3 regions of the Streptomyces sp. NPDC058741 genome follow, and region 1 is predicted to be linked to each of the others. Evidence: riboswitches for the same ligand, from Rfam matches in the RefSeq annotation. Region 1 holds a riboswitch; each other region holds the start of a gene.

Region 1 (3,198 bases):
GGACCGGGAGCTGGCGGAGACCGCCCTCGGCAAGATCGAGGCCGAGGTGGGGGAGGTGTACGCGGCGGTCGACCAGGACGGGGTCGACGGGCTGACGCTGATCGAGCCGGGCTACCTCATGCCGCACCCGACGCTGCCCGCGGTACGGGTCGAGCGGCGCGAGGAGCTGTGGGCCGAGCCCATCAGCAAGGTGCTGCTGCGCCACCCCCGGCTGTCGGACGACGAACTGGCCGCGACGGCCCGCTCGGTGGTCGGGTCGCTGGCGACCGTGACGATGTCGGGGCCCGGCACGGTCGAGCTGCAGCCGTGCGGTGTCACGAAGGCGACGGGCCTGGCGCTGGCCGCGGAGCACCTGGGGCTGCGGCCGGCCGACACCGTCGCCTTCGGGGACATGCCCAACGACATCCCGATGTTCGACTGGGCCGCCCACGGCGTCGCGATGGCCAACGCTCATCCCGAACTCAAGGCCGTGGCCGACGAGATCACCCTGTCGAACGAGGACGACGGCGTCGCCGTCGTCCTCGAGCGACTGCTGGGCGGCGCGGATCAGTACGGGCCGTTGACGTTGTCGATCGAGCCGTAGCGGTCGGCCGCGTAGTTGCAGGCCGCGGTGATGTTGGCGACCGGGTCGTACGGGTCGAACGGGGTGCCCTCGACGTGGTAGGCGGCGAAGGTCGGGTCGATCACCTGCAGCAGGCCCTTGGACGGGGTGCCCTTGGCGGCGTTGGAGTCCCAGTTGTTGATCGCCTGCGGGTTGCCGGACGACTCGCGCATGATGTTGCGGTAGATGCCGTCGTAGGAGCCAGGGATGCCCTTCTGCGCCATGATGTCGAGCGCCTCGCGGATCCATCCGTCCAGGTTGTCCGCGTAGGTCTTGGCGGAGGCCTGGGTGGCCTGGGCGACGCCGCCGGCGGGCTTCGCGGCCGGCTTGGCCGGGGCGGACGACGGGGTCGCCTCCTTCGTGGCGGCGGGAGCCTTCGTCGTGTTGACCTTCAGCTTCAGACCCGGGTGGATCAGCTTCGGGTCCTCGCCGACGGCGGCGCGGTTGTCCTGGTACAGCTGCTTCCAGCCACCCGAGACGTCGTACTTGACCGCGATGCGGTAGAGCGAGTCGCCCTTGGCCACGGTGTGGATGAGCGACGTGGCCTGGGCGGCCTGCGGGACGGACCGCACGGGGGCGCTCTGGGGTTCGGCGGCGCTCGCGTGCGTCGCGCCGAGAAGCGGCAGGGCCAGGGCGACCCCGCCGGTTCCGACGGCGACGACGCCGCGGGTGAACGGGTTCGTGCGGGTATGACGGTGCTTACCTCGTCCGAGCATGGCGATGTTCCTCTCCGGCGCCTGCGAGGTGAGCTGTCGGGTTCGGGCCGGGAGGTGCCCGGCCGCGCACGGCACTGTCGTGCCGTGCGCGGCTTCACCCCGAGCCGTTCCGCTGTGCGGACCGGCGACTTACCTGGGTCCCCCGCTCCTGCCCTGCGTGAGTGATCGGTTCTGTGGGGTATCCGGGCGGTGGCAGGATTCGGCGTCCGCCGGACAGGGCCGGAACGTATGCGAGAGCACATGTCGGGAACAAGCCGTCGGCGTCACACATCCCGCTTGTCGACCTTGGTCGGGCGGTATGGGGTAGCTTGATCCTTTGCGGTCGCCAAGGCTCAACTGGCTTAGGGGTAAAGGGTCTGAGGGTCGGCGTCGAGGTCGGGCGGGGGAGAGGTGCAAGTGATTCAATTCACTGATCACGTTCCGGGGCGCAATGTTCAACAAAGGGAATTTGCTTCATTGTTGCGGCAAATCGCATATCACCCACCACGTCATGGAAAGTGGATAAATGTCTGTTCTTATGAGCTGATCGAAGGAATGGCGGTCTTGATCGGATACCACCCGGCCTGTAACCCCGGGCGCTGGCGGTGATCGAAACGTGACCGGATACGCTGACAGGAGTGGGGGCGGCGACCTATCGACAATCCGCGTCATCACCGGCAGACACAGCAGACAGGAGACCCCTCGTGACCGACGTCGGGCCGTTCGGGCTGAGCGTGCGGGACCAGGCTCTGGAAGCCGATGTCCAGGCCGGGCTGACGGCTGTCGAGGAAGGCTTGCTCGAGGCCACCAAGAGCGAGGTGCCCTTCATCACGGAGGCCGCCCAGCACCTGGTGCGGGCCGGCGGCAAGCGGTTCCGGCCGCTGCTCGTGATGCTCGCGGCCCAGTTCGGCGGTGACCGCCACGCACCCGGGATCGTGCCGTCGGCCGTCGTCGTGGAGCTGACCCACCTGGCCACGCTCTACCACGACGACGTGATGGACGAGGCCACCGTGCGCCGCGGGGTGGAGAGCGCCAACACGCGCTGGGGCAACTCCGTCGCGGTCCTCACCGGCGACTTCCTCTTCGCGCGCGCCTCGCACATCCTGGCCGACCTCGGCCCGGAGGCCGTGCGCGTGCAGGCCGAGGCCTTCGAGCGGCTGGTGACCGGGCAGATCCTGGAGACGGCCGGGCCCCAGGACGGCCGCGACCCCGTCGAGCACTACCTGGACGTGCTGGGCGGCAAGACCGGCTCGCTGGTCGCCGTGTCCTGCCGGTTCGGCGCGATGATGTCGGGCGCCGACGACACGGTCGTGGACGTGCTCACCCAGTACGGCGAGCGGCTCGGCGTCGCCTTCCAGCTCGCCGACGACGTCCTGGACATCGCATCCGACTCCCACGAGTCCGGCAAGACGCCCGGCACCGACCTGCGCGAGGGCATCCCCACGCTGCCGGTGCTGCGGCTGCGCGAGCGGGCGGCCCGGCTCGGCCTCGCGGAGGACCGCGCCCTGTGCGAGCTGCTGGACTCCGACCTCACCGACGACGCCCGGCACGCCGAGGCCCTGCGCCTGCTGCGCGCCCACCCGGCGCTGGAGCAGGCCCGGCGGGACACCGTCCGCTACGCCCAGGAGGCCCGTTCGGCGCTGGCGCCGCTGCCCGAGTGCGCCGCGAAGACGGCTCTGGTGGAACTGTCCGACGCCGTGGTGCACCGGGCCGGCTAGCCGCTGCCCCTCCCACGCCCCCCACCCGCGACCCCTACGGGTCGGGGGAGCTGCCGCCCTGTCGTGTCATACCGCAGCAGTACGCGGAGTTGAGTCCGGGGTCTGACGTATCTCCCTGGCCGTTTTGGTCAGATGGAGACCACGGAAAACACCACTCCTCACCTGTTCGGGTGAGAATGGCGGC
Region 2 (3,198 bases), on a different contig from region 1:
CGACGTGGTGCGCGTCCATCCCGGCGAGGAGTGGCTCCACGTGCTGCGCGGCCGGCTGCGGCTGCGCCTCGGCGACACCACGCACCGGCTGTCGCCGGGCGACAGCGCGCACTTCGACTCGCTGACCCCGCACCGCATCGCCGCCGAGGACCACGACGGCGTCGACCTGCTCTTCGTCCACACCCTGCTGCAGAGCCCCACGGCCGCCCTGTGCCTGGGCCACACCCCTGGAGACCCGTCATGAGCGACATCGAGGACAAGTTCCCGCGCGCCCTGTGGGTGCGGCTGTTCATCTACCTCGTCATGGGGCACGTCTTCGCGGCGTTCGTGTACTTCCTGTTCGAGGCGGGGAGCCGCTAGGTCCGCGACCCGGGCCCTCAGTCGAGGAGCCGCTCGCGCAGCCGTTCCCGGGTCTCCGGGGTGAGCCCCAGCCCCTGCTCCAGGTACACGTCGACACCGCCCCACGTCTCCTCGATGGTCTCGAAGGCCGTCGTCAGGTACTCGGCACGGGCGTCGAAGAGGGGGCTGAGCAGCTCCATCACCTCGGGGGAGTAGGCCGAGGCGTGCGAGCTGCTGCGGTGCACCTTGTAGCGGCGGTGCTTGGCGTTGGACTTCAGGTAGTCGTCGACGATCGCGTCGCGCTCCACGCCCACCGCGAGCAGCGTCACCGCCACGGACAGGCCCGCGCGGTCCTTGCCCGCCGCGCAGTGCATCAGCACCGGCACGCTGTCCTCCGCGAGCGCGTGCAGCACGTGGGAGTGCTCTGCCGTGCGCTCCTTGATGATCATGCGGTAGGAGGCGATCATCCGGGCCGCGCCCTTGCCGTCCGCGAGGATCGAGCGCAGCTGGTCCAGGTCGCCGTCGCGGACCATCTTCCAGAACTCGGCGCCGTCGGCCGGGTCGCTCAGCGGCAGGTTCACATTGCGCACGCCGGGCAGCGCGACGTCCGGACCTTCCAGCTTCTGGTCGGCCGCGTTGCGGAAGTCGAAGATCGTGTGCAGGCCCAGGGTGGTGAGGAAGGCGGCGTCCTCACCGGTCGCGTGCGCCAGGTGACCGCTGCGGTACAGCACGCCCTGCCGGACCCGCCGCCCGTCCACGGTCGGCAGTCCGCCCACATCGCGGAAGTTGCGCACTCCGGCCAGCTGGGGCTCGGTCGACGGGACCTGCTGCGTCACGGGGGCTCCTCCCATTCGGCGCCGCCGCCGCGGCTCGGCGGCGGGCACCACTCGACGATACGACATGCCTGCCTGGGTGCTCCCGGGTCCGGCCGGCAGCTTGAGCTGCTGCGCTTCGGCGGAGTCGGGCTCGCCGTCACGCCGCACCACCCGGACGCCCTCGGCCGCCGATGCCGTCGGGCGCGGAGTGAGCCTGGACGACCGGGGACCGGCCGTCGACTCCTCCCGGACACGGACCGGGACCGAACGCCTTGAAACGGGCTAAGTTCACCGAGGGGGCGTACTGCTCCATCGCGGACTGCGGGTCGGCGCGCGCGGTGACCTCCACGCCATTCTCATCCGGCTTGAGGTGAAGTGGCCCTTCTGTCCGAATGAGGAGCTTCGGTTGCTTCACCACAACCTGCCCCGATCGCGCAGGAGATGGGAGTGAGGTGCGTGACCATCGTCATATCCGTGACGATGTGTTGTCGTCATGTACACGTAATACTGTTGTGGAACAAGGCTTTTGAGGAAGAGTGAAGATCCTTAACTGACGCTCGGTGACGGCGAACACGGCGACGCGTCAAGGGAAAAGGCCGTCACGCGGAACCGCAAGCTTGTCCGGTCGCGTCCTGGTCGCTTACGTTCCACACCAATCCGGACGGACGCCCAATCCTGCCGCCGCCCGGAGCCCGCACCCACTGACCCGTGTACGGCAGGAGCGGGGGACCCACAGGTAAGACGCCTGTTCCGGTTCCCGGAACGGCTTGGGGTTAAGCCGCGCCTCGGCGCGGCCGGGCATCTCCAGTCCGAACCCGACAGCTCACCTCGTAGGCGCCGGAGAGGAATTCGCCATGCCCGCGAAGGGTAAGCACCGTCGTCCGAAAACCCAGCGTTTCACCCGCTCCCTCGCCGTCGCCGGAACCGGCGGCGCCGCTCTCGCCCTCCCGCTCATGGGGGCCGCCGGCGCCCACGCCGCCACCCCGCAGTCGGCTCCGGAAAAGGCCGTCCAGTCCGCTCCGGCCACCGGCAAGCAGACCACCGAGAAGGCCGCGACCGCCCGCACGTACACCGTGAAGGCCGGCGACTACCTCGCGAAGATCGCCGACGACCAGAACGTCAGAGGCGGCTGGAAGAAGCTCTACTCGGACAACCGCGACGCCGTGGGTGACGACCCGTCGCTGATCCACCCGGGCCTGAAGCTGTCGATCGGCAGGAAGACGGCGAGCGCGCCGAAGACCGAGTCGTCCGCGCCGAAGGCGTCGGCGGAGAAGCCGGCGAAGAAGTCGTCCGCCGCTCAGTCGTCCACCCGGGCCGGCACCGCCGCGAAGCCCGCCGCCGCCAAGCCGGCCGCCGACAGCAACGCCAGTGGCTACAGCGCCCCGGTGGACGGTGCCACCGTCGGTACGCCGTACCGCATGTCCGGCAGCATGTGGTCCAGCGGCTACCACACCGGCGTCGACTTCGTCGTCCCCACCGGCACCTCTCTCAAGGCCGTCGGCGCGGGCACGGTCGTCTCCGCCGGCTGGGGCGGCGCGTACGGCAACCAGGTCGTCCTCAGGCTCGCCGACGGCGGCTACGCCCAGTACGCCCACCTGTCCCAGCTCTCCGTCTCGGCCGGCCAGAGCGTGACCGCCGGGCAGCAGGTCGGCCTCTCCGGCGCGACCGGCAACGTCACCGGACCGCACCTGCACTTCGAGATCCGCACCACGCCGGACTACGGCTCGGACGTGGACCCGGTCGCCTACCTGCGCTCGCACGGCGTCTCCGTCGGCTGAGGGGCCGTACGAACCCGACCTGCCCGACCCGCGCACCGAAGGCCGGACCCCGATCCCCGGGTCCGGCCTTCGGCCCGTCCCCAACACCCCTGCCGAGATGTGTATTCCGGAGTTGGCGAACCCTTGGGAAGTGGCTTATCTCACCGACCGTCAACCCCTCCCTACGGTCGCGTAGGTCACATTCCACGGTGAATCATGAACGGCTGTGGCAGACGATTCGAAGAGTGACGACAAAGCAGTGATCGGGTCGTACGTGGCGGTGGGGG
Region 3 (3,198 bases), on a different contig from region 1:
TGGACTGGTGCCAGCCCACCAGCCGGGCCGCCTCACCGCTGGTGAGCCCCGCCGAGGTGCGCAACGCGCGCAGTTCGGCGCCCAGTTTCCGGCGGCGCACCGCGGGACCGTGCTGCATGGGCTCCTCCTTACTCCTTCCGAGCCACTCAAATACGGTCTCGCGTGGCAGAGTTCACCGCTTTGAGCGACAGATATATGCATATCTTGGTGGATCGCCGCCCTTCGGGAGGGTCCTGGTGGCACTCTGGCGGCGAAGCACCAGTCCGGGACCGTACTCGAACCATCCGCTCCGTGTCGGACTGCGGTTCCGTGGGAAAGGGGCGACGTCGCCATGGCAGACCATCTGGAAGCATCCGTCACTCTGCCGAGTGATCCCGCCTCGGTCTCCGCGGCACGTGCCTTTGTCGTGGGCATGCTCGCGGAGTGGGGGCTGCCGGCGGACACGGAAGTGTCCGACACCGTCCGGCTCATCATCTCCGAACTCGCGACCAACGCCGTCCAGCACACCTTCGGCCAGTCGCCCACCTTCACCGTGGACGTCCTGCTCGACCGCGACGAACAACTGCGCATCGGCGTCACGGACAGTCATCCGCGCTTCCCCCGGCGGCTTCCGGCGGCCGTCCAGCAGGACAACGGCCGCGGACTCGTCATCATCCGCTGGCTGACCGCGGAGTGCGGCGGCAAGCTCCGTATCCGCCCCACCCGAGAGGGCGGCAAGACCATCTCGATCGAGCTCCCGTGGACGATCCCGGCCCGGCCGGTCAGCACAGCGGCCCGGCAGGAGCCGTGATCCGGCGTCGCCCGGGGCGGCGTACGGCGTCCCGGCCTTCCGCGCGCGGCCGTCCTCCCCCGGGCCTGACGCTCCTCTCCGGCACGTCCGCCGTCAGCGGCGCCGACGGCGCTGTGCGGGCGCTTCTCGGCGTGGTGCCGGTCCTTCCGGTTCCTCCGACGGCTGCCTCGAAGGCGTGCCGGAGGGGGGCCGGGCCGACACCGTCCTCGGGCGGTTCCCCGGAGGGGTGCCGGAGGCCGGACGCACCCGTCCCGTCCCGCCGCCCCGCCCGCCGCACCAGGAGCGGCCGGCGCGGACCCGTGTCACGCTCCGGAGTGCGGTGGCGTGTCAGGACGCCGCCGCACTCAGGGCGGTTCATTTCACGCGTCCGTACCAGACGCTCTTGGTCCAGATCTTCTGCAGGCGCACCACGTCCCCGGTCTTCGGGGCGTGCCAGAGCCTGTTCTTACCCGCGTAGATGCCGACGTGGTACACGTTCCGGCCCGAGTGGAAGAACACCAGGTCCCCGGCCTTGCGGTTCCTGGGGGAGATGTGGCGCGTCTTGTTGTACTGCTGGGCGGCCGTGCGCGGCAGCTTCTTGCCCGCCTTCCTGAACGAGTAGAGCGTGAGCCCCGAGCAGTCGAACCGGTACGGTCCGGTGGCCCCGTACCGGTAGGGCGAGCCCTTCTTGGACGCCGCGACCTTGAGTGCCTTCGTCCCATGGGTGGCCGCCGAGGCCTCGGCCGAGAAGCCGGGTGCCACGATCGAGCCGCCCACGGCGGCGATCGTGAGGGCCGAGGCGGTACCGGCCCGGACCATGAGCGACGGAACACGATTCAGCGCAGTCATGCGCACCCCTTCGTCAGCCGCCTGTGAAGGATGACCTGTCGGATTCGGGCTGGCGAAGTTGCCCGGCCGCTGACGCGGCTTCACCCCAAGGGCTGCTCGGATCCGGTCATGGCGTGACCGTCCCGGCGACCCGTCGTGCTTGGGTCCTCCACTCCTGCCGATGCACTTCCGTCGACCGGTCGTCCGTGCGGCGGCAGGACTCGGCGTCCGCCCGGACCGCCCCGCCGCTGTGGCGGGGGCTTGTCGTCAGACAGGGATCTTGCTTCATGCTTGTCCTGATATCCCAACGGAACCGGTTATTTGTGTTGTTACTCACCACTCGCCCGTTCGGGTGGCCGCGTCTGTGTTCGAGCCACGGTGCACCGCTCCGCCGGCCGCCGGACCAGCGGTGGAATGCCCCATTCCGCCCTTCGGGCACGCGCGTCGCGCAACTGTGAGGGGCCAAAAAAAGCACCCCCGTCTACTCCGGACAGGGGTACGTCTTTCGGGCCGTTTCGACTCGGCTCCGGACGCTCCGTCCTCGGGCCGGGCGTCCGGACCGTCGCCTCCGTGTCAACTCACGGAGTCCGTAGGCAGGGTGACCCGCGCCGTGCGCCGCTCGCCGTCCAGGACGCGCAGCGCCCGCGCCAGCGTGGCGGCGTGCAGTTCCGTCTCGCCCCGCTGGTGCATCAGGGCCAGCGCGTCGCGCAGTGCCGTCGCCTTGCCGACCAGTGCCTGGGCGGCGCGCAGTCCGCGGTAGGTGTCGCCGGGCAGGGAGGGGTTGATGCGACCGAGCAGGTCGACGACGTCGAGGTAACGGTCGATCAGCTCCGACTCGGCGCCGGTCAGGGCGGGCAGCGGGGGCAGTTCGGGAGGCAGCACCGGCGGCTCACTCCCCGGTCGGCACGGCCATGGTGGCCTTGCGGTTCGGCACGATCCTGTCGGCCAGGCCGTACTCCAGTGCCTCCTGGGCCGTGAGGACCTTGTCCCGCTCGATGTCCGCGCGGACCTGCTCGCGGCTGCGGCCCGTGTACCGGGCGAGCAGTTCCTCCATACGGGCCCGGATGCGCATCAACTCGTCGGCCTGGATCGCCAGATCGGTGGCCTGTCCGCGGACCGGCTCGGGCAGCGCCGGCTGATGGATCACCAGGCGCGCGTCGGGCAGCACGGAGCGCTTGCCGGGTGTGCCCGCCGCGAGCAGCACCGAGGCGGCCGCGCCGGCCTGGCCGAGGCAGATCGTCTCCACGTCGCAGGCGACGTACCGCATGGTGTCGTGGATCGCCGACATCGCGTGGAACGCGCCGCCGGGAGAGTTGATGTACAGCGAGATGTCCCGGTCCGGCGCCTGGTGCTCCAGGTGCATGAACTGGGCCATCACGTCGTTCGCCGAGGTCTCGTCGACCGGCGTCCCGAGGAAGACGATCCGCTCCTCCAGAAGCTTGGAGTACGGGTCCGTCGTCCGTTGCCCGGACCCGGTGCGTTCGGTGAACTCAGGCAGCACGTAACGGGCGGACGGTCGGGTCATGGGGAACCCCTCCTCACGGGCGGAGCCGTCTCCGGCGACGGTGCTCTGTGTAAAAAATGTACAGGACGTACGTGAC

Evidence for each region. Region 1 has a riboswitch for cyclic di-AMP ahead of ACFW6P_RS18760 (transglycosylase SLT domain-containing protein). Riboswitches for the same ligand answer to the same signal wherever they lie in the genome.
Region 2: it holds a riboswitch for cyclic di-AMP, as region 1 does, so the genes downstream of both, ACFW6P_RS13295 (peptidoglycan DD-metalloendopeptidase family protein) here and ACFW6P_RS18760 (transglycosylase SLT domain-containing protein) in region 1, are expected to answer to the same signal.
Region 3: it holds a riboswitch for cyclic di-AMP, as region 1 does, so the genes downstream of both, ACFW6P_RS12935 (C40 family peptidase) here and ACFW6P_RS18760 (transglycosylase SLT domain-containing protein) in region 1, are expected to answer to the same signal.

The regions. Positions count from the first base shown of each region.
Region 1 is NZ_JBHYQH010000021.1:57,859-61,056, reverse strand. It holds gene ACFW6P_RS18765 (HAD family hydrolase) at 1-583, shown strand, start outside; gene ACFW6P_RS18760 (transglycosylase SLT domain-containing protein) at 547-1,317, opposite strand; cyclic di-AMP (ydaO/yuaA leader) riboswitch at 1,321-1,491, opposite strand; gene ACFW6P_RS18755 (polyprenyl synthetase family protein) at 2,001-3,014, shown strand.
Region 2 is NZ_JBHYQH010000013.1:4,217-7,414, forward strand. It holds gene ACFW6P_RS13280 (helix-turn-helix domain-containing protein) at 1-244, shown strand, start outside; gene ACFW6P_RS13285 (DUF6126 family protein) at 241-360, shown strand; gene ACFW6P_RS13290 (tyrosine-protein phosphatase) at 378-1,175, opposite strand; cyclic di-AMP (ydaO/yuaA leader) riboswitch at 1,844-2,004, shown strand; gene ACFW6P_RS13295 (peptidoglycan DD-metalloendopeptidase family protein) at 2,009-2,932, shown strand; gene ACFW6P_RS13300 (SGNH/GDSL hydrolase family protein) at 3,171-3,198, shown strand, end outside.
Region 3 is NZ_JBHYQH010000012.1:97,156-100,353, forward strand. It holds gene ACFW6P_RS12925 (helix-turn-helix domain-containing protein) at 1-118, opposite strand, end outside; gene ACFW6P_RS12930 (ATP-binding protein) at 332-790, shown strand; gene ACFW6P_RS12935 (C40 family peptidase) at 1,145-1,618, opposite strand; cyclic di-AMP (ydaO/yuaA leader) riboswitch at 1,621-1,793, opposite strand; gene ACFW6P_RS12940 (hypothetical protein) at 2,171-2,479, opposite strand; gene ACFW6P_RS12945 (ATP-dependent Clp protease proteolytic subunit) at 2,487-3,122, opposite strand.